DNA from 3 places in the Paenibacillus sp. J22TS3 genome. Region 1 is predicted to be linked to each of the others. Evidence: riboswitches for the same ligand, from Rfam matches in the RefSeq annotation. Region 1 holds a riboswitch; each other region holds the start of a gene.
What was found. A riboswitch is a leader RNA that binds a small molecule or an ion and turns the genes downstream of it on or off. The one in region 1 is predicted to bind thiamine pyrophosphate.
Positions count from the first base shown of each region.

Region 2: linked by a shared signal. The riboswitch ahead of KJS63_RS18840 (ABC transporter substrate-binding protein) and the one ahead of thiC (phosphomethylpyrimidine synthase ThiC) in region 1 are both predicted to bind thiamine pyrophosphate.
Region 3: linked by a shared signal. The riboswitch ahead of KJS63_RS00920 (thiamine phosphate synthase) and the one ahead of thiC (phosphomethylpyrimidine synthase ThiC) in region 1 are both predicted to bind thiamine pyrophosphate.

Region 1 covers NZ_BOSF01000009.1:58,914-66,198, reverse strand. The annotation lists gene fabF (beta-ketoacyl-ACP synthase II) at 1-235, shown strand, start outside; gene KJS63_RS22580 (hypothetical protein) at 494-724, shown strand; gene KJS63_RS22575 (UvrD-helicase domain-containing protein) at 817-3,195, opposite strand; TPP riboswitch at 3,525-3,634, shown strand; gene thiC (phosphomethylpyrimidine synthase ThiC) at 3,826-5,595, shown strand; gene KJS63_RS22565 (M4 family metallopeptidase) at 5,913-7,285, shown strand, end outside.
Region 2 covers NZ_BOSF01000006.1:113,521-120,805, forward strand. The annotation lists gene KJS63_RS18825 (ABC transporter ATP-binding protein) at 1-434, opposite strand, end outside; gene KJS63_RS18830 (ABC transporter permease) at 447-1,211, opposite strand; gene KJS63_RS18835 (thiamine-binding protein) at 1,208-1,501, opposite strand; gene KJS63_RS18840 (ABC transporter substrate-binding protein) at 1,524-2,516, opposite strand; TPP riboswitch at 2,731-2,841, opposite strand; gene KJS63_RS18845 (pyridoxamine 5'-phosphate oxidase family protein) at 3,016-3,438, shown strand; gene KJS63_RS18850 (EAL domain-containing protein) at 3,635-4,675, shown strand; gene KJS63_RS18855 (cold-shock protein) at 4,956-5,156, shown strand; gene KJS63_RS18860 (cold-shock protein) at 5,245-5,478, shown strand; gene KJS63_RS18865 (VOC family protein) at 5,686-6,075, opposite strand; gene KJS63_RS18870 (CcdC family protein) at 6,449-6,940, opposite strand.
Region 3 covers NZ_BOSF01000001.1:198,898-206,182, reverse strand. The annotation lists gene KJS63_RS00940 (hypothetical protein) at 1-41, shown strand, start outside; gene KJS63_RS00935 (hypothetical protein) at 28-1,023, shown strand; gene KJS63_RS00930 (lytic polysaccharide monooxygenase) at 1,185-2,534, opposite strand; gene KJS63_RS00925 (ABC-F family ATP-binding cassette domain-containing protein) at 3,100-4,653, shown strand; TPP riboswitch at 4,757-4,864, shown strand; gene KJS63_RS00920 (thiamine phosphate synthase) at 5,043-5,696, shown strand; gene thiO (glycine oxidase ThiO) at 5,693-6,823, shown strand; gene thiS (sulfur carrier protein ThiS) at 6,820-7,023, shown strand; gene KJS63_RS00905 (thiazole synthase) at 7,026-7,285, shown strand, end outside.

The DNA.
Region 1 (7,285 bases):
CATGCTGGGTCACATGTTCGGCGCCGCCGGGGGAGCAGAGGCGATTGCTCTTGTTCAGAGTCTGAGGGAAGGTATTATCCCGCCCACGATTAACCTCGATCAGCCGGATGAGGGCTATGATCTGGATTTCGTGCCGAACACGGCGCGTGCCGCATCCCTCCAAATCGGGTTATCGAATTCGTTCGGATTCGGTGGTCATAATGCTGTGATTGTGCTGAAGAAATATGAGCAGTAAACGGACGTTCTAACAAGCTTGGACTGAGTCTAAGTGCGCGCGGCGGCTAGTTCAGAGCCTATTTAAGTAAGAAGGTTAGCAGAAAATTAAAGTTAGAAGCTTTGGAAATTAGATTAGAGTTAGCAGAGTTGGCCGAAATTGAAGTTAACAGGCGTTAGCAGGAATATACAAGTAAAGTAAGTCTTGCGGGATTTTGTGTAAGGGAACCTCCGGACATGTTGTGAGGAGTCGGGAGTTTGCAGTAATTGAACAAGCCCCATGATGCAAGGGAGAGCATTCTGCATCATGGGGCTTGTTGTGGTTCTTCCTGCTTGGCAGGGTAGAGCGCAAGCTGTGCCACGCAGCGATAGCTTGGCCGCATGCCAGCTGCTCGGGAGAGGGCACGAGGAGCGCAGTGAAGCGATCCTCCGGGCGGTGCGGCATGTGGTGCGTAGCGTGGCGGATTCGGGCGATGGCACGTGGTACGCAGCGGTGAACGGTTCCGGTTGAGCGGTACGCAGATGTGTCGCCCGCCCGGAACCATGACATCCTGGGCAGCGTGCTGATTGCCGCTGCCCGCAAGACCGGGACGTGCCGGACAATTACACCGGCACGCCCTTCTTGCCCCTGTGCATGGGCTTCCCGCACAGGGGGCAGGGCTTCGCGGCGAGGTGCTCATCCCTCGCCGACACCCGGGTCCAGGCGATACAGCCTGGACCTTGGCACAGCCAGGCGGCGACGGTATGCGTCTGCCCCGCCGCTTGGCTGCGGCTGCGGGCTGCCCCCGTGCCCGCAGCCGTGCCCGTGCCCCGAGCGCTGTGCGGACTCGGGGCCGCTCCCCGGGCGTGCGCAGCGCCCGGGGAAGTCTCCCGGCTGCGGGAGCGCGATGCGCCCGCAGCCGCCAAGGCGCCTTCGGCTGCGTCGCCACCGAAGGCCGAGAGCAGAAAGCGGGAGACGGCCGCTTTCTTGCCGCGGTACCTCGCGGGGGAGCTGATGATCAGCTCCTCCTTGGCACGGGTGATCGCGACGTAGGCGAGCCGCCGCTCCTCTTCAAGGGCTGCTGCGCTTTTGCCCGCTCCGCCCGCCTCAGGATAGGCGGTATCGTTCATCCGGTCGGCCTCGATGGCCGAGCTGTGCGGGAGACTGCCTTCGATGGCTCCGATCAGCATAACGACCGGGAATTCGAGTCCCTTGGAGCGATGAATGGTCATCAGGGCCACGCGGTCGCCCTGCTCCTGGGATTTGTCGGCGCTCCGCTCCCGGCTTTTCTGAATCACATCGCTAATAAAGCCAAGGAAGCTTGCCACCGTGTCGAACCGTTCTGCCGAAGCCTCCAGCTCGTCCAGCATTTCCTTGATCATTTCCTTGTGCTGGGTCAGCAGCTTGCGCTCATCCGCTTCCACATAGGCGTTGTAGAATTTCTCCCGCATCATGGCGATAGCAGCTGCAGGACGCATGGAGGACAAGCTTCGGATCAGCTGCAGCCTGTCTTTGATTTTGGCGAGCTGAAAGTCCTTCAAGCCGGATAGGGTTAGCAGATGAACAAGCGGCCCTTTCTTGGCCCGCTGGGATTCCTGCTGCACAATATGGGACATGCCGCGCTCCCGATTGATGTAGAGCGTGGGCAGCACACTTTCCATGGCTGTAAAGTCCCTGCGGTTCAGCCCCAGCCTTAGATGGTCCACCAGCGGAAGAACCAGGGCATTCTCATAGAGCAGCTGGCCATCCCCGTATTCAATGTACGGGATCTCCCGGATCATCAACTGCTCCAGGATAGCCCGATTGTTGCTGGATGATCTGTAGAGGATGGCGTAGTCGCCGTAGGACCGTTTTCCAGTGAGAACCTCATGTTCAATCCGGTCGAGCGCATGGCGGGCTTCCTCGTCACTCGACAGCGGGCGGGTGTACACCGGGCTGCCTGGGCCGGATTTGGCGGCTCGCAGAGTTTTGCTGCGGCGCAGTTTATTATGCCGGATTACTTCATTGCCGAGACCAACGATCCGCGCTCCCGAGCGGTAATTAATATCCAAGGTAATTACCTTGGCGGAAGGATACGTCTGTTCAAATTTTAAAATATACTCGCTGCGCGCCCCGTTGAAGGAGTAGATCGTCTGGTCGTCGTCTCCCACCACCATCAGATGGTTCTGCGGGGCGGCGATCATTTTTACCAGCTCATATTGAAGGTGGTTCGTATCCTGGAACTCATCTACCATGATATAGCGGAACCGGTCCTGCAGCGTCTTTAGCAGAGCGGGATTGTTCTTGAGCATGCGATAAGCCAGGATCAGGACATCATCGAAATCCATTTTCTCGTGATCCAGCTTCCACTGTTCATATTGGAGGAGAATCCGTTTGATCTCCCGTTCGGTGACACTGTCTTCGGGTATATCCTGAATGTCGGTTAGACTCGTTTTGTAGGAGGAGAGGACGGATAACAACGTCTCCGGCTGATAGGCGTCCTGCAGTCCCATCTCCCGCATTATCTGTTTTAATAAAATATGCTGTCTGCGCATTTCGTTCCAGATTTCCAGTTCATTTCCCTGTCTGCGGATCAATTGAAGGAAGAAGGAGTGGAAGGTTCTGGCCTGAAGCAGCCGGATATCGTGGGGGTGGATGCCCGGAAGAACCGCGATACGGTCTCTCATCTCCGCCGCAGCCTTGCTGGAGAAGGTCAGGAGCAGGATCTCCCTTGGGTCGACTCTTCTTACCGAGAGCAAATAGCCCGTCCGGCAGATAAGAACGGAGGTTTTGCCTGATCCGGCTCCGGCCAGCGTAAGCAGCGGCCCTTGAAAGTGCCGGACAGCAGAAATTTGCGGTGGATTCAGCAGAATACCGCTTGCTTCAAGCGTGCGGAAATACGCCGCATCGGGTTCACCTGGACCGACGATGTCACGGCTGGTCCGCTCGGCGGCGATCCGGGCTTCCGGTATGTTCCGGCGGGCCGCACCCGCGGGAAGTGTATTGTAAATGGATTCACCCATGTCATTCACCTTTATCTTTTTATTCAGCTTAAAAGCATACCTCTATTCTTCCAAACATACAATAGAAGAGGGCTGGGAAGAGAGGCGGGAAGCTAGCTGGGAAAATGGCCAGATAGAGAGTTGAAGGCGGGCTTGCAGCAGCATTGGACTCTCAGTAACCTTAGCTTGCAGCAGCATAGAACTCCCGGTTATCTTGGCTTGGCAGCAACACGGAGTCTCTCAGTCACCGTAGCTTGAAGCAATACAGACCCTCAACCATCCCAGCTTGAAGCACTCCAGACTCTATCGTTGTAAATCTATCATAATTGGGTTAAGATGGTACCGACAACTGCATATCAAGCGGGAGCTCAAGGTTTGGGCTGAGAGGATAGGAATTCCACTATCGACCGTTATACCTGATCTGGGTAATGCCAGCGGAGGAATTGAAATGGACGAAGCTGTCCGCTTCAAGAGACCATTTATTTTATAAACACATGATTGTACCGGTACGATGCGCGTATATTCCGGCTCTGTAATGGGGCAGGATGCAGCAGCCAGCCGGGCTTCCAAGTGTGAAATAAGACCGGTCTTGTTTTGTCCATACACTCGCTTGGCCTTTCTCGGATACACAAAGAGGAGGCTTTTTTTGTTATGAGTAAAGAAACGATGCAGCTTCAAACTTCATCCCTTCCGGGCAGCCGCAAGGTATATATTGAGGGACCGCGCCCAGACATCCGTGTGCCGATGCGGGAGATTGCCCTTAGTCCAACTTCGGACAGCTATGGAAGTCATGAGAATGCACCGGTCCGTGTGTATGATACGAGCGGCCCTTATTCCGATACCGATGCGGTAACGGACATTACGAAGGGGCTGCCGCAGGGACGCCGCTCCTGGATTCTGGAACGTGGTGATGTGGAGGAGTATGAAGGACGGCAGATCAAGCCGGAGGACAACGGTTATCTGGAAAATGATCCAAGAGCCAATATGCAGCAGTTCCCTTCAAACGGACAACGTCCACTGCGGGCAAAGCCGGGACGCAACGTCACCCAGATGCATTACGCCCGCCAAGGGATCATCACGCCGGAGATGCAGTATATCGCCATCCGCGAGAATGTCTCCGCAGAATTTGTCCGGGACGAGGTCGCTCGCGGCCGCGCCATCATTCCAAGCAATATCAATCACCCGGAGAGTGAGCCGATGATTATCGGGCGTAATTTCCTAGTGAAAATCAATGCGAACATCGGGAACTCCGCGGTGGGCTCTTCTATTAAGGAGGAAGTGGAGAAGATGACCTGGGCGACCAGGTGGGGGGCGGATACGATCATGGATCTGTCTACCGGCAAGAACATTCATACTACCCGCGAGTGGATTGTCCGTAATTCTCCTGTTCCGATCGGCACAGTACCGATCTATCAGGCGCTGGAGAAGGTGAACGGCAAGGCGGAAGACCTCTCCTGGGAAGTATACCGGGATACCTTGATTGAGCAGGCCGAACAGGGCGTGGACTATTTCACCATTCATGCGGGTGTGCTTCTCCGCTATGTGCCGCTTACTGCAAAACGGCTGACAGGCATTGTCTCCCGTGGCGGTTCTATTATGGCGGCGTGGTGTCTGGCCCATCATGAGGAGAACTTCCTGTATACCCACTTCGAGGAAATCTGCGAAATTATGAAAGCCTATGATATCGCATTCTCCCTTGGAGACGGCCTGCGTCCGGGATGTATCGCGGATGCGAATGATGAAGCCCAGTTCGCGGAGCTGGAGACGCTCGGCGAGCTGACCCAAATCGCCTGGAAGCATGACGTGCAGGTCATGATTGAGGGGCCAGGGCATGTGCCGATGCATCAGATTAAGGAGAACATGGATAAGCAGCTGGAAATCTGTGACGAGGCCCCTTTCTATACGCTTGGCCCGCTGACCACAGACATTGCCCCGGGTTATGATCATATTACTTCGGCCATCGGCGCAGCGATGATCGGATGGTTCGGTACCGCGATGCTCTGTTATGTCACGCCGAAGGAGCATTTGGGACTGCCTAATAAGGAAGATGTGCGGGAAGGCGTGATCACGTACAAAATCGCTGCCCATGCCGCCGACCTGGCCAAAGGTCATCCGGGAGCTCAAGACAGAGATAATGCGCTATCCAAAGCACGATTTGAATTCCGGTGGAGGGATCAGTTCCATCTGTCGCTTGATCCGGAGCGGGCGATGGAGTACCACGATGAGACGCTCCCGGCTGAAGGGGCCAAGACGGCGCATTTCTGCTCCATGTGTGGTCCGAAATTCTGCAGCATGCGGATCACCCAGGATATTCGCCAGTATGCGAAGGAGAACGGACTGGATAGTGAAGACGCGATCCAGGAAGGGATGGAATTGAAGGCCAAGGAGTTTAAGGAAGCTGGAAGTGTGATCTACAAATAATAGATTTTAATGTAGTATAGTAGAGATAGAACAAGCCCGAGATAGGTTAATGAATGGTACGAGACGTAAGCGCCGGAAGCTGGTTTACAAGCCAAGGCGCTGCGTCCAAGGAATGCTGTTCATCCAGGCTCGGGCTTTATATTTTTTTTTTTTTTTGATGAGTCGAATTATGATGTTTATTGTCGATGTTTCTACAAAAATATGGTTAAACACCCGATATAACCATTGATAGGCACTTTAGTCTGCTATAGCAATATAAGTTGAATTCAACTTATCGTCTATTCATCTATCAACAGGAAATAGGGGAGGTAGGGCGGTTGAGCAGCAATAGAATCCGCAAAATGTTGGTGGCCATGCTCTCTGTAGTCTGTATTACGAATGGGGCATGGGGGATAGGGGTTGTCCGGGCCTCAGCCCAGGCAGAGGGCTACTCTCTGCAAAATCCGGCGGAGGATGCAAGTAACAGACAAAATTCTGCTGTTGACGATAAGTCCCGTATTTATAAAGATATCACTTCTCCTCGTCTTGGCAGCGATAGCTCAGTTATGAGCTTCCTGGGCGAGAACAAGGAGCTTACTCAGCTGTCGGACCCGCAACGGAACTTGCGGCTCCTCAGCAAGAAGAAGGATAAGGCGCAGATGACCCATTTCCTGTATCAGCAGCAGGTTCAGGGCATTCCAGTGTACGGCAAGTATATTCGTGTCCATCTGGATGAGAATCAGCAGGTTGAGGAGGTGGCCAGCCGGACAGAATCGGAGAACGAGGTAATGCCGGACGATTTGACGGCTGCCATCAGCTCCGGGCAGGCTATTGCCGCGATGAAAGGCTGGGTTGAGGAGAAGGAGGGGACATCCATCAGCTGGGGAACCGGTTCGTCTGCTTCCGGGCAGATGATGCTGAATATCTCCGGGCCCTCAGCCAAGCTGATGATTTACCCGGTGAATGAGGTCTATCGCCTCGTTTATGAGGTGAACTTAATGTACCTTATCCCCCATCCGGGCAAGTGGACCGGATATGTGGATGCCAACACCGGGGAAGTCATTAACGGGTACAGCATTACCTATCAGGCAAGAAGCATGAATCCGGCGAACGAGGCGGCTGGATCAGGTGTAGGGTACAATCTGGACACGAAATCATTGAATATTTATAAAGATCCTCAGAGTGGTAAGTACCAATTGTCCGATATTACTAAAATCATGTGGCAGCGGTATACCGATACGGACCGGGGGATCTTCACGACAGCATACAGTGGGACCGATGCCCAAGGCGGGATTTACTACAACAATGTAGTAAGTTCCGGTACTTCCTTCTCGGATCGGCAGGCGGTGGATGCCCATTATAACGCAGGCAAGGTTTATGATTATTATTTGAACAAGTTCGGAAGGGACAGCATTAATGGAGCGGGAGGCTCCATTACTTCCGTCGTTCACATTCCTGATCTGTGGAGCAGCTCGAACTACGGGGGGCGCTGGGATAACGCGGCCTGGTTCGGTGGTTATATGCTGTACGGCGATGGCAGCGGATCATCCCGGGGCGGCTTTGACTGCCTGTCCTGCGGTCTCGATGTAGTCGCCCACGAAATGACTCACGGAGTGACGGAGCAGACTGCGAACTTGGCCTACCAGAACCAATCTGGAGCATTGAATGAATCCTTCTCGGATCTGATGGGCGCCTTAATTGAATCCGATGT
Region 2 (7,285 bases), on a different contig from region 1:
TGCGGGTAAGCCTGCTCGAAGCCGCCGAGACCGGCCCGGATGAGCCACTTCTTCGCCTCCTGGCGGGCTTCCTTCAGCGGTACGCCGGCAACTTCAAGCGCAAGAATCACATTGTCCTCGATCGTCCGCCACGGGAAGAGCGCAGGCTGCTGCGGCACATAGCTGATATGCCCTTTGCTACCGGTAACATCGGCCCCTTGCAGCAGAATTTGCCCTTGGTCGGGCTTCGCAAGACCTCCGACAATATGGAATAAGGTGCTCTTGCCGCTGCCGGAAGGCCCCACGATAGATACGAACTCACCCGGAGCCACGGACAGCGAGACATCTTGGAGAACGGGGAGCTGCTGTTTGCGTTCCCGGAAGCTTTTGTAGATGCCCCGGATTTCCAGCGCGGGAGTGTCTGGGCTTCCTTCTTGGATTGTGACATCGCTCATCTTCATAACTCCTTATTTATTTGTTTGGTCGGGTTTGTAACGGATCAGCCATTTCTCCAGCAGAACGATCAGCGTGAACATCAGGAGACTCATCAGGACGATGATCATAATGGCCACAAAGATCCGGTCTGTCCTGAAGGATGACTTCTGCATCATCAGATACTGGCCAATGCCTGTGCCGCTCCCAATCCATTCAGCAATAATCGCTCCCATGACACTATAAGTGGAAGCAATCTTAATCCCGGACAGGATGGAGGGAAGCGCGTAGGGCAGTTCCAGCTTGCGGAAAATCTGTCCCCGGCTTGCGCCAATCATGCGCATGTAATTCAGCATAATATGGTCTGTTCTGGACAGGCCGTCTATGGCGGCCACCGCCACCGGGAAGAAGCAGACCAGAGTGATGATAATCAGCTTCGGGGTGAGGCCGAAGCCGAACCATACAACAAGCAGCGGAGCCAGCGCAATGGTGGGAATGTTCTGGCTGAGAATAATCAGGGGATAGAAGGCTGATTTCAATAACGGAATGAAATGAAGGACAAAAGCAAGAATCAGACCAACCGCCACGCCAATGACCAGCCCTAGAACCGTCAGCTGGAGTGTGGACACCGTCTTCACCCACAGATTTTCGGGATTCACGGCCGCTTCTCTGGCGATGTCGGAAGGAGCCGGGAGCAGCCATTTGTCAATGCCAAGCGTGGAGACCGCCGCCTGCCAGACGATGATAAACAAGATGACCGCCACAAGGGGCGGCCATACAGTTCTAAACCATGATCTCACGGACGGTATTTCTCCGTCAGCTTATCCATACTCGCTCCTTCCGGCGTGTATAGAATCTTGATCTGGGAAATAATGCTTGGGCTGCCGAACTCGATAACAGCCTCATTCATTTTCTTAACGATATCCAGCAGCTCGTCAAGCTCCCCTTCCATCGTCGTCTCCAAGGCGTTAACCTGATGTTTCACACCGGAGGCTTGAATGACTTCAATCGCCCGGTCCACATAGGGGATCACGTCTTCACCGCCTGGAGTCTTCGGAATAATCTGAACACTGAGCAGTGTATTTGCCATTGTAATCTTCCTTCCTGGTTATTTATTTGGCTGCGGGCAGATAATCGTTCGTATAGGCCTTGCTTACCTCAAGCGGCTTGTCGAGCAGCTTGTGCTCATACATCCAGTCGGAATAGTTCTTCCAGACAGATTCCTTCTGCTCTCCCCAGCGCGGCGCATCATCCTTATAGCGGGGGCTGAGCCATTTCTGGCTGGCCATGACCAGCTTCTCATCCAAGTCCGGCGCGGCCTTCAGCAGAATCTTGGCAGCTTCCTCCGGATGGTCAATCGCATATTGATATCCTTTTGAAGTGGCACTCATGAACGCCTTAACCATTTCCGGATCCCCAGAGATCACTTTCTCGCTGGAGGCAATCACCGGAGTGTAGTAATCAAGCTTCTCGGAGTAGTCTTTAACATAGAGCATGTCGAGCGGTTCCCCGCGAAGCTGGGCTTCAATTCCGGTCCAGGCGTAATAAATCCAGGCGAAGTCGATATCCCGCTTCACGGCGGTGAAATAGTCAGCATCCCCCATGTTGATGTTGGTTACCTTGCTGACGTCGGCACCTTGAAGCTCCATAATGGACTTCATCACGGCTTGTTCTACTGGTGAACCCCAGCCGCCGTATTTTTTGCCTTCAAAATCCTTCGGTGACTTGATCTTGCGGTCAACGGGTGCCGCAAAGCCGGACGTATTGTGCTGAATCACAGCCGCCAGGGAGACCAGAGGCACATTTTGCGTTCGGGCCTGGGTAATGCTCTCCTGATAGCTGACACCGAACTCCGCCGCGCCCGAAGCAACCATATTATCCGCAGAGCCGCTTCCCGGCTGAATAATGTCCACATTTAGTCCAGCATCCTTATAGTAACCGAGCTCTTTGGCAACATAGAGCCCTGTATGGTTCGTATTGGGGGTCCAGTCCAGAACCACCTTGATGTTTTTCTGCTTGGCCGGTTCGGTGGATGTTGCGGTCTTGCCGGCGCTGGTGTCCGCATTATCCGTTTGTTTCGAAGCTCCGCAGCCTGCCGCGGTCATCACAATCAGACAGATCAGCAGGAGCAGGCCCCAGGTTTTCTTGTTCAATTGAATCTCTCCTTACCTCAATTTGAATCCCGACTTACTCTCCAACAGCCTAATCAATAACATGAATCTGCATATAGGATTAGAGCGGGGAAGCCGCGTCTAATTCCACATAAATAAAGACAAGGCGCCCTGGACAGGACGCCTTGTATGCGTATGAAAGAATGGGTAACCATACTTTTCTCGTTCCTACGCTGGCATTATCCAGATCAGGTATACGGGTTAGTATCTTTGGGATACACTCTCAGCCGGCCGAATTCCAGCTCCCCGGGTCTATGAAGTTAAGCGGGTGGTACTGCTAGGAGTATTATAGTCCCACCCCTGCGGTCTTGTAAAGGAAGGAAGACGGTTCAGCAGGCTGTGAACAGGGTACACTAACGTTGTGTGGTATATGGATGAAGCTTCCATAGTTATGCCATGTCTTTAATTTACTATAGAAAGGGAGCAGACAATCATGGATCGTCAGCAGTTGGAATCGAAGATCGAACAGGCATTACAGGCTAACAAATTTGGTTCACTGGCAACCGTTGAGAACGGTGGCCCCAAGGTTCGTTATATGGCCATCTACCATGAGGGACTCAGCATATATTTGGCTACTGACCGAAAGACACACAAGGTGGAAGAGCTTAAGAATAACCCGAAGGCAGCCCTGCTGTTAGGCTATGAGCAGGGAGGAACGGGTGACGTGGTGGAGATTGAAGGGGAGGCATCGGTAAGTGATGCTCAGGACTTAAAGTCAAAGGTATGGAGGGATGACTTCAAGCCTTATCTTAGCGGACCGGATGATCCTGATTATGTGGTGATTAAGCTTACTCCATCCAGGATTGAATTTGCAGCCAAGGGTTCGGACAGACAGGTATGGGCAGCGGACAAGTAATACACATAGATCCATCAAGCCCGGGACAATCTCCGGGCTTTTCTTATGTTCTAGCGCTGCAGATCTAGCCTTGAAAAAGGAGGGCTCTGTTCTTAGATTACCTTCGAAAAATAGTTGTCAAGACCTAGGTATTACGTCCTGTGCATGATATAATGAACTCGACATAATTCGGCAAAAAGTGCCAAGGGGGATTTTTATGATCTGTAGCAGCTGCAGCGTTCAGGGGCCAATTGAGGATAAGGGAGTCATTTCACTGCGCCCGGCATCAGCCGAGCTCGTTTCGTTGTTAAGACAAGACGGGTTCACCCCGATCTGTGATCCGGATGCATGCCGGGTGTCTTACTGCTCAAGAGCCGAGCTGCTTCAGCTGCTTCGGTCTGTACGCCGATCTGCGCTGGCGGACAAGACAGAAGTTTACGTGAACATTGAAGGTTCTAGTAAGCAGGGTGACCGATGGGTATGGGCATCCTTGCCTCAAATGGAGGCTCGCTTCAAACATAATGATGTCGTTGATATTATTGTCGGCAAGCGATTCACCAGTCATATGCAGCCCATCGTAAGTGCTGCGGAAGAGGTGATTGGCTTTGAATTTCTCCTACGTCCTTCGCAAATCCAGTATCCATTCAATCCGTTCGAGCTGTTCGAGATTGCGCGGGAGACTGGGCTTCATTCCTTTCTTGACCGGGCCGCCCGTATCTCAGCCATTGAGCTGAGCGCGCAGTATCTTCCCCACGGCTTAAAAAGATTCATCAATTTTCTTCCGTCCTCCATCTATAATCCAAAATACTGTCTTACCCATACCTTTGCAGCAATCGAGAGGCTCTCGCTGAATCCAGCTGACTTTGTGTTTGAAGTAGTGGAGACAGAGCAGATCCATAATATGACGAACCTGCTGGACATTTTCACAGAATATAGGAGAAACGGGATTTCGGTAGCTCTGGACGATGTAGGGTCCGGTTATTCCACACTGGAAGAAATGACCCGCCTTAAACCGGATTACGTTAAGATTGACCGGGGGCTGGTCGGTGGCTGCAGCCGAGATCGCCTCAAACAGCAGGAGATCCTGAATATCATTGAAAGGGCCCAGGATTTTGGCGGTCAGGTGCTCGCTGAAGGAATTGAAGAACGTGAAGATTTTGAGTTCTGCTGTACTTATGGCGCCTCGCTCGCCCAGGGATATCTGTTCGGCAGACCGATGCCGCAGCCCCCGCAGAAGCTGATGCCCAGCTCTGCCTAATCAACGGAGATTCCAGCCGTATGGATAGGATAATCGCACTTCGCTGAAGGGCTCTGAACAGGAGCCTTTTTATTTCCAGTTTTTCCATAAGGTGCGGGTGATTATTTGCTTTTTGCTGGAAAAAGGATTATAATTAGGTTAAGTTAAGTCTTGAAGCGATATTCTCATATTGAAAAGAGTGTCACTTGTTACGGTTGGAACTTTTTTCAATGTGTGAATTTTTTTTTACGGAAAAAAGGAGCATATTAATTTTTTTCTACTTTTAGGGAGGCTACCCCAAATGGAAACAGGTACAGTTAAATGGTTTAATGCTGAGAAAGGCTTTGGCTTCATCGAAGTTGAAGGCGGCAACGATGTATTCGTGCATTTCAGCGCTATTACTGGCGAAGGCTTCAAGACGCTTGACGAAGGACAGCGCGTACAATTCAACGTTGTACAAGGCAACCGTGGACCGCAAGCTGAAAACGTTGTAAAACTGTAACGCAAACCATACTGCCCTTAACGTGTGCGTTGAGGGCAGTTTTTTCTTTTTTTCTTGAGAGGTAGGAAGGAATAAAAGGAGGATAATCATGAATTATCGGAAGAAAACGTTAGAAGAAATTCCTGAGGAGATCACGCCGATTTGGTCCTGTACCAATGATAGTTGCAACGGATGGATGAGGGATAATTTTGCGTTTGACTATACTCCTGCTTGCCCTCTATGTTCGTCTGAGATGGAGAAGAGCACTAAGATGCTTCCCCAACTCGTAAACAACAATGCTGATATGAAATCCCTCAAGAAGGGTGTTCAGATCGATCAATAGGTTATCGTGTGAACACAGCAAGGGGCCGTCAAGTGACGGCCCCTGTTTTTGTGCAGGAGTCCGGTTTGTGTTCAAACGCTTCGAGAGCGAACGTTGCTCCATCGCAGACATGAACGAGACCTGTCAAGCAGTTGGTTTTGGATTTCTTGAGAGCATTCCAGAGCCACCTCGTCTGCGTATTTTAATGTTGTCTCTGTAACTTACAGGTTAACTGCGCTGGAACAGCTCAATCCACTCTCGTTCAGGTCCATAAATAAAGAAGTAGCGGTGTCCGTTGGGTAGAGTTGTTATTTCCGTATCTATAAATTTAACGCCGTCGATCGCCTGAATTCTCCGGAATTCCTCTTCAATATCAGACACTGTGATTGCAAAATGGTGCACGGTTGCCTCCGAAGGCAGCTTGTCGCTATAGCCCTGGATAAGCTCAATTTCGGTCTCCTCACTTCCTCCATAGCCGAGGAAAGCAAGTTTAAATACCCCGTTCGTATGGAGTAATGTGCCCTTTAGCTCCAGCCCCAGCACACTCGTATAGAAACGGGTGGAAGTCTCAATATCCCGCACCACGATTCCAACATGATCAATTCTCCGTTGTCTCATATGTATCCTCCTCCTTGAGCTTATAAATTACTAACGATTATGAGATTTTGAAAGCTTACCTGTCAAGTAGGAATAATCAGATAAGTTTTCCGGTAACCTCTATATACAAAGAGGCGGCTTCTTTTGCTCTGATTTGTTTGTTGTTTGGTGCGGGATTTCGCCAGAGCCGCGGAGAGGCGAACGACCCGCGGTCAAGCGCTAGCGTTCACCTTTGGTTTTGGATTTCATCCGCTGGAAATAATTCGAGAAATCCGAAACCAACAGCGATGGGAGTGGGCGTTCGTTCTCGGAGCCTTTCGAACACAAACAAAACTCCTAAACACAGAACAAGGGGCTATCCATTTAAGGATAACCCCTTGTTTGTATCTATCCGTTACTCCACAGGGATTCGATCCTTGAGGAGGGTCTGATAATGTTTCCACATGAACAAGCGCCAGCGCGTAATCATTCCATAAGCAAGAAGGAAGAAAAGCGCGCCTGTCTGCGGCACCGAGACGTATTGTTCAATAAATTCGTGAAGAAGCATACGGACCGCCAGCAGGCCGAGCAGGACAACGATGAAGCTCCGCGAACGCTGGGCGTATACTTGATCCTCAATAACTTCAAATTTGGTGCTGCGGATGAGTGGGTAAGAGAACAGCAGCCAACCGACGGCAAATGCCGCAATCCCCCACAGCCAAGGAATCCGGACGGCGGGTACAATGAACATGAAGAAACCGGTGGTCATGCCAACCGGAGGCATGATGATCTTCTTAACTGTAACCGGCCGCTTACTGGCCTTAAGCCGGATGAATATAGTTAACAGGGCCATGATTAAAGTGCCCACTGTAGCAGCAATTTGTAAGTATGAAGGACTGAGTTGCATAAATTCAGGCCCCTTTCTCTTTTGGCAAGCTCATGTCTTTATATTATATCACAATCCTATGCCAGGATTGAACTATAAGGAGCCCGGATCATTTCAGATTACTGCGGTTGCTGCGGCATGCGACAGGCCAATCCGGTCACCTGTAGAGGCTTGACTGGCAGGAGCACATGAGGAACGGGCAATTTTCGGGTATATACATTAAGCAGGCAGAAACAAAGACCAGTCCGCTGTAAAGATCAGCTTCACAGCAGCAGGCCGATGGCCCCTAGGTAAGTATCTGGGCACTACTGTAAAAAATAACCTTCTTATATTACAATCACAGAAGGACCTCATGACAAACGCAGG
Region 3 (7,285 bases), on a different contig from region 1:
CCTTGCATTACGGGGGAATGGTGTTAAATGAAGATTACTGATCTGGCAGTGGTTTTTATCCTTATAGTCAGCCCCTTCTTCTGGATAAATTCAGTGCACAGCCATAACAGATTGGAAGCTCAGCAGCTGAGCATGCGGTATACTTCTGCATTAAGGACCGCTGCCCAGGATGGAGGAAGCAGGCTGAACGAAAACGCGCTTCAGGAATACGAGCCGGGTTACGCTTCAACCAAGTTTTTTAGAGCGAATAAGGAGAAGGCGCTGGACTCTTTGCTGTGTACGTTATATATGAACTTCGGTATAGGAGATGACCGGGCGGCTCAAATGGCCCTTCTTACGTATATCCCAGCTGTTGTTGTAATTGATTATGACGGGTACTACATCTACAGCTTTCATAGCTTTCAGAGTTCGGAAGGTGAGGAGTTAGGGGATTATCGCTGGACATCCAAAAAGCCATATGCCTTCTCGGATCAAGCAGGAAATATCGTTCACTTCACATTGGATGAACACATTGCTGTATATCAGGCGTCAGAAAAGAAATGGTTGAAGGGAAGCCGGGATCAACTCGATGAAGAAGGTTCGATTCCACTGCTTCGGGACAAGGATTTGTTTGAGGCGAAAAGACGTACCGTCATTGTTCAGGCTATTGAGGAGGATTTAGCCCGAGTGATGAACAGTCATAATCGCTATGCGTCCAGACTGGGCGTTGACTATACCTTTACCCTGCCAATTATTCCAGGAGAAGAGTGGATCAATACTCTGAATGATATCGGCCTCCTTGTATTCCTCCAGGGAATCCCTATTGGAGATCAGCATTACAATAACTATGGGCTTGGCGGAGGCCGTCTTCTTAAACGGCCGGTAATCTATGGAGGTACTCATCCTGTGAACGGGCTCAAATACTATTATAGGGATACCTGCAAGCAGGAGTTCAAATTGGAGGAGGTATTTACCCACGAGCGGGAAGCTGCTGCTAAGGGTTATTACGAACCCAGGTGCCCCAGTCAAGGAAAAACAAAGTAATAATTGAGAAAAAAATTAGATAAATGTTATAAGACAGTTCGCTGCCCGGTTGCAGTGGTCAGAGTTGAAGTCAATAAAACACCCCTAAGCGTGAAAAGCCTAAGCTCTTCAGCACTTGGGGGTGTTGTCATTACCGGGTTAATAGGTTATTTCAACCTAGGTTATTTCAGCTTCCAGAGGGCTGGAACATTGGATGGCTCCCAGCCAGCGAGGGAAGTATGAGGCTGAAGGCACTCGTATACAGAGCCGTTATAAGTAACAAGTGATCCAACTGTATAGGCTGTGTTAACTGCCCATGCCGGAGCAGCAGAAGCATCAGCAGTCTTGCCGGTTACCGTGCTCGCTGCAGATTGGTTGCCAGCAGCATCAAAGGCATGGACTTTGAAAGTGTAAGATGTATTAGCAGTCAGGCCGGTGACATTATAGCTTGTAGTTGTGCCAGAGACTGTAGCTACCAGGGTTGTACCTTGATAAATACGGTAGCCGGTAACGCCTACATTATCAGTAGAAGCATTCCACATGAGATTGATGCTGGAAGAAGTCGGAGTCCCCATCACATGAAGTCCGCCTGGAGCTGTTGGAGCCACAGTGTCATTGGCCGGAGGAGCATCCGTAGCTACGTTAAGAGTATTGCTTGCAGCTGAAAGATTTCCTGCGGCATCAACGGCCTTTACGCTGAACGTGTAGGCTGTGCTAGGGGTCAGACCGGTTACATTATAGTTCAAAGTTGAGCCAGATACATTAGCAACGACATTGGAGCCATTGAAAACGCGGTATCCTGTCACGCCAACATTATCCGTAGAAGCGCCCCAAGACAGAGATACGCTTGTTGCAGTTTTGGAAGATGCAGTCAGTCCGGTTGGAGCTGTAGGAGCTTGAGTATCGGTAGGGTTGCTGCCGCTGAAGTTAACATCAATTACGTTGTAGAAAGCGTTTGCTGTGTCAGCGATGTCCCATACAGCCAGGATAACATGGTATCCGCTGCGGGCGGGTACATTACAAGTATCTGTGTAAGAGGTTGGAGGCTGCTTGCCGCCATAGTTTACAGAGCAGAATGGAGTCAGGTCGAAGGAATCACGGGTCAGGGCTGCGTTTGGATTCCAGTTTGCTTTAGTGATGTAATATTTCCAGTTGCTTGTGGCATGAGCCGCAGTAAACTTCCAAGTAAAGGTGTTCGTACCGGAAGAAATGTTCACTTTAGTCCAGCGGGATGCCGATTGCTCATCAAGCTTAGGGAACGCTCCGCCAGCACTGGCGATTTTGCCGTCAGCAGGCCCTGCTGCAGGAAAGCCTTTTGGAGCTTCCAAGCTCTGAGGTTCGTACACGATAGCGCCACAGTCGGTGTTCTGGCCAGACTTACACAGAGCGGCACGGCTGGCAGGCCCTTCAACGTAGCCGTGTGCGGATGCTTTGTCCGACAGCAGAATCATGAGGGCTACGGAGAACAGGGTAAAGATAACGACAGCGGCAAGTTTGGATACGGGTGATTGGGATAAACGGATGGATGTCATAAGTTACCTCCTTCGAATTTGGGTTTTTGGTATTGCTGAACGAAGTGTTCTGTTGTCACTCAGATGCGGGTTGACGCTAGAATTACGTTCAGGCTGGTATTGGTATGAATGGGGGATGCCTCAGCTCCTCTCTCTAAATAGAATTTATATAAACTCCTAAGAGTTTATATCAGAAGCAGGTGAAGATTTGAGTGGAAATTACATAAGCATCGAATAACGACATAAGTTGTAAGCGAATACAAAACGTTCGAAATAAAAAGCAACTATATATACAAATATGTAAATAAGGGATTATTTGGATATTAGTTACATAGCAATTGTAACACAAATTTACCAATTTTAAGAGACATTTTTGATAGATTTTGATAAATAAATCGAAGATCTGAATTTCCTGAAGATGTTGTTGCATTTTTATAATGAAATTTGGCTTATGAGGGCAGTGACAGCTGATTAAATTTTGAACACCTTGTTTCAGAAAACCTGGTTCTTATGCTAAAATGAAATCTTGAATGTCCTTTAATTGAGATAAAATTATTAATTATACAGATAGGAGCAGTACTTTTTTATGAGCTTATTAACAGTAGAGAATGTCTCCCATAATTTCGGGGACCGCACATTGTTTAAAAATGTCTCTTTCCGCCTGTTGGCCGGAGAGCGCGTGGGTCTGGTGGGCGCAAATGGTGTGGGGAAATCCACACTGATGAATATATTGACCGGGAAGCTGCTTAAAGACAGCGGCAAGGTCGAATGGACTCCCAAGGTCCGTTATGGATATTTGGATCAGCATTCCGTGCTGACTCCGGGCAAGACAGTACGAGATGTGTTGAAAGATGCTTTTCTTCCTCTTCTTGAACTTGAGAAGGAAATGATGGAGATTACGAACAAGATGGGAGATGCCACGCCTGAAGAGCTGGAAGAGCTGCTGGTTCAGATGGGTGACATCCAGGAGCAGCTGGATATCGGCGACTTTTATCTGATTGATGTTAAGGTTGAGGAAATGGCGAACGGTCTGGGTCTATCCGCGATCGGCCTTGACCGTGATGTGTCAGCCCTTAGCGGTGGGCAGCGCACCAAGGTGCTGCTTGCAAAGCTGCTGCTGGAGAAGCCAAATGTGCTGCTGCTCGATGAGCCTACCAACTATCTGGATGTCGAGCACATTCAGTGGCTGACGAACTATTTGCAGAACTATCCTTATGCCTTCATGCTGATCTCCCATGATACGGAGTTCATGAACAAGGTCGTTAATGTCATTTACCATCTTGAATTTGCCAAGCTTACCCGTTATACCGCCAACTATGAGAAATTCCTGGAGATGGCCGACATCAACAAGAATCAACATATTGACGCTTATGAGAAGCAGCAGGAGTTCATTAAGAAGCAGGAAGACTTCATTCAGCGGAACAAAGCCCGCTATTCCACTTCGGGTCGGGCAAAAAGCCGCGAGAAGCAGCTGGAGCGGATTGAGCGTATTGACAGACCTGAAGAAGCTGCCAAGCCGACATTTGGTTTCAAAGAGGCCAGAGCGAGCGGAAAAACGGTGTTTGAAGGCATTGATTTTGAAATCGGTTATACACACGCACTGCTTCCAAAGATGTCGATGATTATCGAACGCGGGGACAAAATTGCAATTGTTGGCTGTAACGGTGTGGGTAAATCAACTTTGCTCAAAACAATACTTGGCAAAATCAAACCGATCAGCGGAAAAATCTATCAAGGTGATTTTCTGTTCCCGGCTTATTTCGAGCAGGAGGTCAAGGCTGAGAACATCACTCCGATTGATGATGTATGGAATGAGTTCTCCCACCTTAACCAACACGAGGTCCGTGCGCATCTTGCCCGCTGTGGTCTCAAGAATGAGCATATTACCCGGCCGCTTAAGGCGCTTAGCGGGGGAGAACAGGCAAAGGTCCGTCTTTGCAAGCTGATGATGCGCGAGACGAACTATATTCTTTTTGACGAGCCTACCAATCACCTGGATGTCGTTGCGAAGGAAGAGCTGAAGCGTGCGCTTAAGGCATTCAAAGGGACTGTGATCCTTGTCTCCCACGAACCTGACTTCTATGAAGATTGGGTGACCAAAACCTGGGACGTGGAAGCTTGGTCAACAAAAAAAGCCTGATTAAAGCTTAACTCAGGTGTAACTCACACTTGTGAACAAGCTTGTTCATGAAATTAGGGTTCAATCTGTTTCCAAAACATGTTACACTGTCATTAACTTAATAGTTACACACTAGGGGGGCCAAATTCGGCTGAGATGGAAGCTTTAAGCATCCGGACCCTTTGCACCTGATCTGGGTTATACCAGCGTAGGGAAGTGGTAATCGTGATGGAACCAGCATTCCACCAGCTTAGCTTAGCAATGCAAGTCATTCAAGCCGGTGTAAGGTGGTCCTCAGAGCTTAGCTTCATTGCTTTGATATACACGTTCAGCCGCTCTCTGCGAGAGCGGCTTTTTTGTGCGCTCTTACAGGCTGCGTTCAATTTATACCGATGGAGAGGAAGCAGCGTATGAACGGTCTGCCTAAGTTTCATGTCATTTCAGATGGAACGAAAGATGTGCCTGAACTTGTTCGGTATGCTATCGCCATTTATCCATATCTTGATGCTTTTCATCTTAGGGAAAAGAGCTGGAGTGCTCATAAGCTGTCTTATGCGGTGGAACAGCTCCTTGAAGCCGGGATGCCTGCGGGCAAACTGTATATCAATGACCGGGCAGATATTGCCAAAGCTTATAAGCTCGGTGGTGTGCAGCTGGGCAGGAAGAGCCTTTCCGCAATCCGCGCCAGGACTGTGGTAGGCAGCCGTACAATGATCGGACGCTCCATCCACAATGCAGAAGAACTGCTGGAGGCGGCCGGTCAGGGAGCAGATTATTGTATTTATGGACACATTTATCCGACATCGTCGAAACAAGGATTAACCGCAAGGGGGCTGCATCAACTTGCTAACCTGTGCGGGCCATCGGCTATTCCGGTAATTGCAATTGGGGGAATCACCCCCGGCAGAGTATCGGAGGTTCTTCAGGCAGGTGCCGATGGGATTGCCGTGATGTCGGGCGTTATGGGCTCGCCAGATCCGGCTGGGGCAGCCGGGCAATATCGGCAGGCATTGCTTAAAGAGACCATCGGTGGTTTATCACGAGAGGAGTTGGAGAGAAAATGAGCAGCAGATATGACGCAGTCATCATCGGCGGCGGAGTAATCGGGTGCTTTCTTGCTTATCAGTTAACCAAGCGGGGCAAGAAGGTCGCCCTTGTGGAACAGGGGGAGTTGGCTTCGGGGGCTTCCGGGGCGGCAGCTGGCATGCTGGCTGCGGATTGTGAGCATTTCGAGCATCCAGAGCTTAAGAGCATGGCCCGGCTCAGCCGCGATGCTTTTCCTTCCGTCATCCGCGAGCTGCGGCAGCTTAGCGGTATCGACGCTGGTCTGAACGAGCGGGGGTTCCTCGTTCCGGCAAGAGACGGCCAAGAAGCGGAGGAGCTGCATGCTGTCATGCTGGCTGATTGCTCCGGCGAATGGTGGAGGCCCGAGAAGCTGCAGGCGGCAGAGCCTGCCCTGTGCAAAGCACTTCATGGAGCGGTTTACAGGGCAGAGGAGACCCAGCTGCTTCCTGGCAGACTTACGGAAGCTCTAGCGTACAGCGCTCAGAGCAAAGGAGCAGAACTCCTGCTGCAGACTAAAGCTGCGGAGATTCGTGAGATCAACGGCTCGGTTCAAGGGGTTATGACATCCAGGGGATTCCTGGAGTGTGAGCAGGCTGTACTTGCCGGGGGCTGGCAGATGGACCAGCTGCTTCAGCCATTGGGGCTAACGCTTCCCCTTGAGCCGGTTAAGGGTGAGATCGTGGAGGTCCATTCCGAATCACCGCTGCTCACACATACGCTGTATGCCCGCAATGTGTACATCGTTCCCAAACCAGGAAATAAGCTGTGGCTTGGAGCAACCAGTTATCCAGGGGATCGTTCGTCTGGAGTTAGGGCTGACAGCGTGCATAAGCTGTTAAGCGCAGGCTCGGAGTACATACCTGAAATCCGGTTCAGTCAATTTATCAGAGCCTGGTCTGGACACAGGCCGAAGACACCCGACGGACTTCCGTATCTGGGTGGATTTTCAGGGATTCACGGACTTTACGCTGCAGCCGGACACTACCGTAACGGAGTGCTGATGAGTGCGGTAAGCTCAAGCATCCTGGCTAATGTAATGGAGGGAATTGCCCCACCCGGGATCAATCTTGAGCCCTTCAGTCCGGACCGTTATCAGAGACAGAGGGAAGGGGAAATGGTGCTGTGAAGATTCGGATCAATGGTCAGATCATGACGTTAGACCAGGAAATCAGAACGGTGCACGATCTTCTGGAAAGCTTGGATTTGGGTGTCAAAACCGTGGTGGTGGAGCAAAACCATGACATTCTGCACCAGGATCAGCATGAAGAGGCTTTATTGTCGGATGGGGATTCCATAGAAATTGTACATTTTGTAGGAGGCGGTTAATGATGTTAACAATTGGATCACATGAGTTCCACTCCCGTTTGCTGCTGGGAACCGGAAAGTTTGCTGACTTAGATGTACAGGGGCAGGCGGTTGAAGCCTCCGGGACGGAAATATTAACCTTTGCGGTACGCAGATTGAATCTATCCAACCCGCGTGAGGAGCATTTTCTCGAACGCCTTGATTTGAAGCGTTACACACTGCTGCCGAATACAGCGGGTGCCGAGAACGCAGAGGAGGCGGTGCGAATAGCCAAACTCGCGAA